DNA from 2 places in the Proteiniborus sp. MB09-C3 genome. Region 1 is predicted to be linked to the other one. Evidence: a T-box and tRNA genes for the amino acid it is inferred to sense, from the RefSeq annotation. Region 1 holds a T-box; the other holds one or more tRNA genes.

Region 1 (3,716 bases):
TAAGAACATTAATCAAGAAGACATAGACAGAGCTCATAAAATGATTTTAAAAAATGCAGTAAGAGTCAGTTGGGCTTTGAATACACCAGATGTCTATGTAGAGATAATTATGAAGAGTGCTGATAGCACTGTAGAGGTGGTATTAAAGAATAGTCATGATCATATAGAAGCAATAAGAGTAAATGGAGAGCTTATATATGAGGATAAAATAGATAATAAGGAACAGACTACTACTGGTTTTCTAGAGAATTTCAGTTTCAAGGAATTGCGTGAAATATGTGAGAAAGTAGATATAAATGAATTGAGCTTTATAGAAGATGGAATACGTATGAATAAGATGGCGGCCGAGCAAGGTCTTAAGAGCAAAAAAGGCTTAGGCTGGGGGGCTTCACTGCTAATTCTTCAGAAACAAGGCAAACTATCGGCAGATGCTTCTCAAAAAGCTAGAATTCTTACTGCAGCAGGAGCTGATATTAGAATGGGAGGAGGAGATTGTCCTATTATGACTAGTGCAGGTAGCGGCAATCAAGGGTTAGGTGTCATTCTTCCAATAGTTGTTGTGGCAGAGGAAAGAGAAATCGAAAAAGAAAAGCTATATAGGGCTATATTTTATGCACATATAATAAATAAGTTTGTAAAACAGTATACTGGAAAACTTTCTGCGCTTTGTGGATGTGCTATTGCCGCAGGAGTAGGTGCTAGTGCTGCAATAGCATGGATGTTAGGAGGAGACGATAACCAAATTGCAGGAGCAGTACAAAATATGATGGCAAATCTTACTGGAATGCTTTGTGATGGTGCTAAGGAAACTTGTGCTCTTAAGCTTTCAACATCTGCTGGAGAGGCAGTATTAGCAGCATATCTGGCTTGTGAAAATGTAATTGCAAAGGCTAATACTGGTATTTTAGGTGGAACAGTTGAAGAAACCATTAAGAATTTGGGGATTTTATGTAATAAAGGACTTTCAACTACAAATGAAGTTATTGTTGGTATAATGAGTTAGAGTAATGATGATAATAGTATTAGAATAATTAGTGATAGTGGCGTTGCTAGTTATTAGGATTAGTTTGCATATAATAGTAAAATGTTTGTATTGATAGCTGCTAAGTTGAATGATGTAGGAGCTGGAAATACCTTTTATAAAAATATTTTATAAAAATATGTTGTAATTTTAAACTCATTGTGTTATAATACGACTTAAAATAATATCATACAATGACAGGAAATAGTAAATATATTAATATCTTTAGAGAGCCAATGGCTGGTGAAAATTGGTGGTATTAAATATTGAATCCATCCTTGAGTATTTTACTGAAAAGGTAAAACCTAAGCAGGGGATAACTGCAAAGAGTGAGCTAAAATTGTTGTTTAGTTAACTAGGGTGGCAACACGGGAGAAGTCTCTCGTCCCTTATATGAGAAATATAGGGGACGGGAGTTTTTTATTTATTGAACAGCTAAAGTAAGAGTATAGATATTTCGCAAGCTCAAGATGATATTACCTATTCGAAGGTGTGAAGAATCTATATCTGAACCTTATAAGCAGTGATTATTATATAATAAATTATTTTAGGAGGAGTTAAAATGTTAGATATTAGACGGATTAGGTTAAATGCTGAAGAAGTAAAAAAAGGTCTTGCCAAAAGAAATGGAGAGTTTGACATAGACAAAATAGTGGAATTGGATGAGAAGAGAAGACAGGTATTAGTAAAGGTAGAAGAAATGAAGGCAAGGCAAAATCAAGTGTCAAAAGAGGTTCCTAAATTAAAAAAAGAAGGAAAAGATGCTACAGAAGTACTAAATGAAATGAAGGAGCTATCTCAAAAAATCAAGGATTATGACAGCGATGTAAAAGAAGTAGATGCCCAGCTTAATGATTTGCTTCTTAGAATACCTAATATTCCAAATCCAAATATTGCAGTAGGCTCTAGTGATGAAGATAATGTAGAGATTAGAAAATGGGGAGAGCCTAGAAAATTTGAATTCGAGCTTAAGGCGCATTGGGATATAGGTACAAATCTTGATATTTTAGACTTTGAGAGAGCTTCAAAGATTACAGGCGCTAGATTTACTCTATTTAAGAGATTGGGAGCTACTTTAGAGAGAGCTATAATAAACTTTATGCTAAACCTCCATACTAATGAACACGGATACACGGAAATATCACCACCATTTATGGTAAATAGAGCTAGTATGACTGGTACTGGACAGCTTCCAAAATTTGAAGAGGATGCATTCAAGATTCCTGACAAGGACTTTTTCCTTGTGCCTACTGCGGAAGTACCAGTTACAAATATTCATAGGGATGAAATACTAGATGAAACCCAACTTCCGGTATATTATACTGCATATACACCTTGCTTTAGGCAAGAGGCAGGTTCAGCAGGAAGAGATACTAGAGGTCTTATAAGAAATCATCAGTTTGACAAGGTAGAGCTTGTGAAGTTAGTTAAACCAAAGACATCATACGATGAATTAGAAAGATTGACTAACAATGCAGAAAAAGTCTTGCAGCTATTAAATATCCCATATAGGGTAGTAGAGCTATGTACAGGAGATATAGGATTTTCATCTGCTAAAACTTACGATATAGAGGTATGGATGCCTAGCTATAACAGATATGTGGAAATTTCCTCTTGTAGTAACTTCGAAGATTTCCAAGCAAGAAGGGCAAATCTAAAATATAGAGATAAGGAAACAGGAAAGGTAGAATATGTCCATACACTAAATGGATCAGGTCTTGCTGTAGGAAGAACTTTGGCAGCAATTCTTGAAAACTTCCAACAGGAAGATGGTAGTGTAGTTATTCCAGAAGCTTTAAGACCATATATGGGCGGCGTTGAGAAGATCGTTAAGAAATAAAAAACCAACTAAAGGTTAGAAATTGGAATTGAGAATCTTATAGGGGCAGATGTTAGAAGCCAGAAGAATGAAAGTTTAAAGGGTAAAAACCAAGTGATGTATATTTAGTAATGACTAGAATGCTTCTATTATTATTCTAATTGTCATATGGCTTTTTATTTAAGTTGACTAAAATAGATGATTTTAAAAGGCCTAGATGAGCTATTATGCAAAGCTAGAGCCTTTTACTTAACCTGGTAATTAAGTAATATTATATAATTGACATAGATGCAATAATATCATATAATATATGGGTATGATATTAAGGTGCTCCCGTAGCTCAGTAGGATAGAGCGACGCCCTCCTAAGGCGTAGGTCGGAGGTTCGACTCCTCTCGGGTGCGCCACTATTATTTTTTGAAGGTGAAAATATGGATGAATATTTCATGAAAATTGCAATAGATGAAGCATATAAAGCTTATAGCATCGGCGAGGTACCTGTCGGTGCTATTATTGTAAATAACCATAAAATCATAGCCACAGGATATAATATGAGAGAAATTTTAAGGGATCCTACTGCTCATGCTGAAATAATAGCAATTAAAAAAGCCAGTGAATTTTTAGGTGGATGGAGGCTAATTGATTGCACTATGTACGTAACTTTAGAGCCCTGTGCCATGTGTGCAGGAGCCATTGTCAACTCAAGAATAGAAAGAGTAGTTATAGGGGCTAAAGACCCTAAAATGGGCGCCTGTGGCTCTATAATCAATATAATACAAAACCAAAGCTTTAATCATAGAGCTGATATTACTTGGGGAGTAATGGAAAAAGAAAGCTCTGAAATAATGAAAGACTTTTTTAGAAAATTAAGAGAAAA
Region 2 (3,716 bases), 170 kb from region 1:
GCTGGTCGCTAGTTGCTTTAAGCTGTTCATAGGAAGCTTCTAATTCCATATTTATATCTTGCAGTTGTTCATTAGCATCCACTAACATGATATTATTATCGTTTAAATCCTTATATGATTTTTTCAACTTTGATGCCATGTCATTGAAGGCTAGAGCTACCTGTCCAAATTCATCTTTTTTTCTTATTTCAAACTTATAGTCATAGTTTCCATTTTGTATTTCTATTGCACCATTCTTCAGCTTTACTAATGGCTCTGAGAAAATCCCTGAAAACAACATTGCAAGTGCAAATACTGAAAATAAACTAATGGCTGTTATAAGAAAAACATTTTTAATTAATACATCTAGGCTATCGTATATAGTATATCTAGGAATTAAGGATACAATCTTCCAGTCCATTGAAGTAACAGTAGAGTAAAAGGCTAAATAGTTCCGATCAAGATAGATGTTTCCCCTTCCAGTATCAGAATATATTGTCTTCGACACTAATGCAGATATTTTTTTTTCGTAGTCTTCGCTAGTACCTAGATTTAATTCTTCTTCTCCAAACACATCTAATACTTTTCCTTGTTTGGTTACAACAAAATTAATGAATTTATCTTCTTTTTTAACTTCTTTAATCTTATTTAATATTCCATCTAAACTGTAATCTACTAAAAGTACGCCTTCCACTTCCCCATTATTGTCAAAAAAAGGAACTGATGCTGTGATAATACTTGGATAATCATCAGTATAATCTTGCAAAGTCCAAATCAACTTTTTCTCTGCTACTGCATTTAAATAATCAGGCTTCAACTTTGGATTTCCAGAAAGATTGGTTTCTTTTGAAGAGTACTCTTTTGAATCCATCATAATTATTCTTAAATTAACTACTTCCTTAGAAGATGTAAGCTGCGATGCAAGATATTCATTAACCCTCGCTTCATCTTCTTCGTTCATAAGAGCTTTTATGAAAGGATAATTAGTAGATATGTCATTTACTTTTTCGGCATTAGCCATAAGCCATATATCAAGCTTCTCAGCTTCATTTGAAACAAAGCTTGTTTTTGCATTTAGATTTTCTTCAATTATGTAGGTATTGATTCTAGCATACACACTAACAGCAAATAAAATAATTGGAACCAATGCTATTAGGGTAAACAAACCTATTAATTTTTTTCTGTACGAGCTTAAAAACATAGATGTCACCTACTATCCTATATTATTTAGGTTTGTAAAACAATGCTTTAATTTCTCACATTAACTATATAGTATAGCTGATTTTTTTATTTACCTTATTTGCATTAGAATCCTACACAAATTATAACTATTCTACAATTAATACGAATTTCCTCTTTTTTTAGCATTTAAGTCACAAAAAAATGTAGACTATGGATAATCCATAGTCTACATTTTTTAGCCGTGCACCCAGCTTTGACATACTATTACAAGCGTTACCTAAGTAGTTAACTCGGATTAGGCAACCCTGCGGCACACAGAAGTGTTCACTTACCGCTGCTTCCTTCCGGATCTGACGGAGTTCATGAATTTCCATTGCGCAGGACCCAATCGTCAACATCACTTTCCTAGGGCAGACCTCACAATAGGAGGCCTAGGCCGGGAATTCAATCCTGCTATAGCGGGTTGCAGGTTATAGGGCACCGCTACCTCCCCATCTAGCACGACAAAATTTATATTGGCGGAGAGAGCGGGATTCGAACCCGCGAGACGGTTTAGCCGTCTACCCGCTTTCCAGGCGAGCGCCTTCAGCCAGACTCGGCCATCTCTCCAAATGTTTTAGATAATACTCAACAGATTTATATTATAGCTTAAAAAAAAACATATGTCAATCTATGATTTTTTTGTCCACTTATTCACACCATAGACTACAATAAAGCTAAATAACACAACTATGCCCAGTAGTATATTTGCAGTTCTAGTATCTCCTACTTCAACGGCAAAATATATAGCTAATGGTATGTTCTGGGTCTTTCCTGGTATATTTCCTGCCACCATGAGAGTAGCTCCAAATTCACCTAGAGACCTGGCAAATGCCAACACTATTCCACTTAATATGCCTGGTGATGCAAGCGGAAGACTTACCTTGAAAAATGCTTTCATTTTGTTAGCACCTAGTGACATTGCTGCTGCCTCTAAATCAGAGTCGACTTTTAAAAAAGCACTCTTACAGCTTTGGTACATTAAAGGAAGGGAAACTATGGTAGCAGCTATACAAGCTGCTACCCAAGTAAAAATAAGTCTTATTCCAAAGGTATCATACAAAAACCTTCCTATGATACCTCTTTTCCCTATCAATATCAATAGTCCGTATCCAACAACGGAAGGAGGTAATATCATTGGCAATAAGAGAATTACTTCTAGTATATCTTTGCCTTTGAAATCATATTTTGTAGTTAGCCTTGACAGTAATACCCCTATTATCAGGGTAATGACTGTAGATATTATCGCAACCTTTATGGATATTATTATCGGACTTAGTATCATATTATCAACCTATTCTGTATATATTTTGAACCCATATTTTTCTAGAATTTCTTTTGCTTTATCTGTTCTTAAATATTGTAAGAATTCTAAGCTAGCTTCTTTATCTTTAGTAGATGCAACTACAGCTGCTGGATATACAATTGGTGTATGAGTTTCTTCTGGAAAAATCTCTGCTAAATAACTTTGTGTAGCTCTTACTGAGTCAGAGCTAAAAACTATACCTGCTGCTACTTCGCCTTTTTCTACATATGTAAGCACTTGACTTACATCCTTACCATATACTATATTTGCTTCTAGTCCATCCCAGATTTTTAAGTATCCTAATGCATCTTTTGCATATTGTCCTACAGGAACTGTCTCTGGCACACCTATACTAAGCTTTAAGTCAGTACCTACTAAATCATTTATGGATTTTATTTTGTCCTTATACTCCTCTGAAACTAAAAGCGCTAATTCATTTCTATATATATTTTCTCTAGTGTCTTTTATTATCAAGTCTTGTTCTTCAAGAGCATCCATTTGTTTCTTGCCTGCTGATACAAAAACGTCTACTTCTGCACCTTCTTCTATTTGTTTTTGAAGAGTTCCTGATGCACCAAAGTTTAAAGTCAATTTAACTCCCTTTTCTGCTTCATATGCTTCTTTTATTTCACCATAGGCCTCTGTCAAGCTAGCAGCTGCACTTATAGTAAGTTCCACTGGATTGCTGTTCTCGTCTTGATTATCATTTTGACCTTGATCAGCATTTTCAATTGGCTTACTGTTATCTGGATTGTTTTCTGGTTTATCACTTGAACATCCATATAGTCCAAATGCTAACGTAAATATTAATAATAATGCTATTACTTTCTTCATGAATATACATCTCCTCTTTTTCATAATCATTTTACTGTGTAAAATCTAGCATTTTTAATGTAAGGGTTGTACTTTTGTCAGTATAACGGCGGGAAAAAATTAGAATGTTTCTTCGAAAATTTTTAAAATAGCCTCTTCTACTCTTTTTTCAAGGTCTTCATATTTGCTCATCAGTACCTTGCCTTCTTCTGTAAGAGTAGAACTTCCTCCATCTACCCCTCCTATGGTTTTATCAAGTATTTTAAAGCCTAAGGATTTTTCCAAGTTGGAAATAAGGTTCCAGGCCTTGCTGTATGACATATTCATAGACATAGCAGCTTTTCTAAGTGAGCCCATTTTCTCTGTTCTTTGCAAAAGCTCTTTTGGCCCCTTGCCA

The links. The T-box of region 1 lies ahead of serS (serine--tRNA ligase). A T-box ahead of a tRNA ligase gene usually reads a tRNA of that ligase, here a tRNA-Ser.
Region 2: it has a tRNA-Ser gene. The T-box ahead of serS (serine--tRNA ligase) is inferred to sense a tRNA for this amino acid. The anticodon was not compared.

Annotation. Positions count from the first base shown of each region.
Region 1 covers NZ_CP127161.1:542,729-546,444, forward strand. Annotated here, with positions in the region: gene QO263_RS02590 (L-cysteine desulfidase family protein) at 1-1,003, shown strand, start outside; T-box leader at 1,207-1,414, shown strand; gene serS (serine--tRNA ligase) at 1,584-2,861, shown strand; tRNA gene QO263_RS02600 (tRNA-Arg) at 3,170-3,246, shown strand; gene tadA (tRNA adenosine(34) deaminase TadA) at 3,271-3,716, shown strand, end outside.
Region 2 covers NZ_CP127161.1:717,206-720,921, reverse strand. Annotated here, with positions in the region: gene QO263_RS03520 (HD domain-containing phosphohydrolase) at 1-1,180, opposite strand, end outside; RNA gene ffs (signal recognition particle sRNA large type) at 1,401-1,665, opposite strand; tRNA gene QO263_RS03510 (tRNA-Ser) at 1,678-1,770, opposite strand; gene modB (molybdate ABC transporter permease subunit) at 1,832-2,485, opposite strand; gene modA (molybdate ABC transporter substrate-binding protein) at 2,495-3,340, opposite strand; gene QO263_RS03495 (winged helix-turn-helix domain-containing protein) at 3,440-3,716, opposite strand, start outside.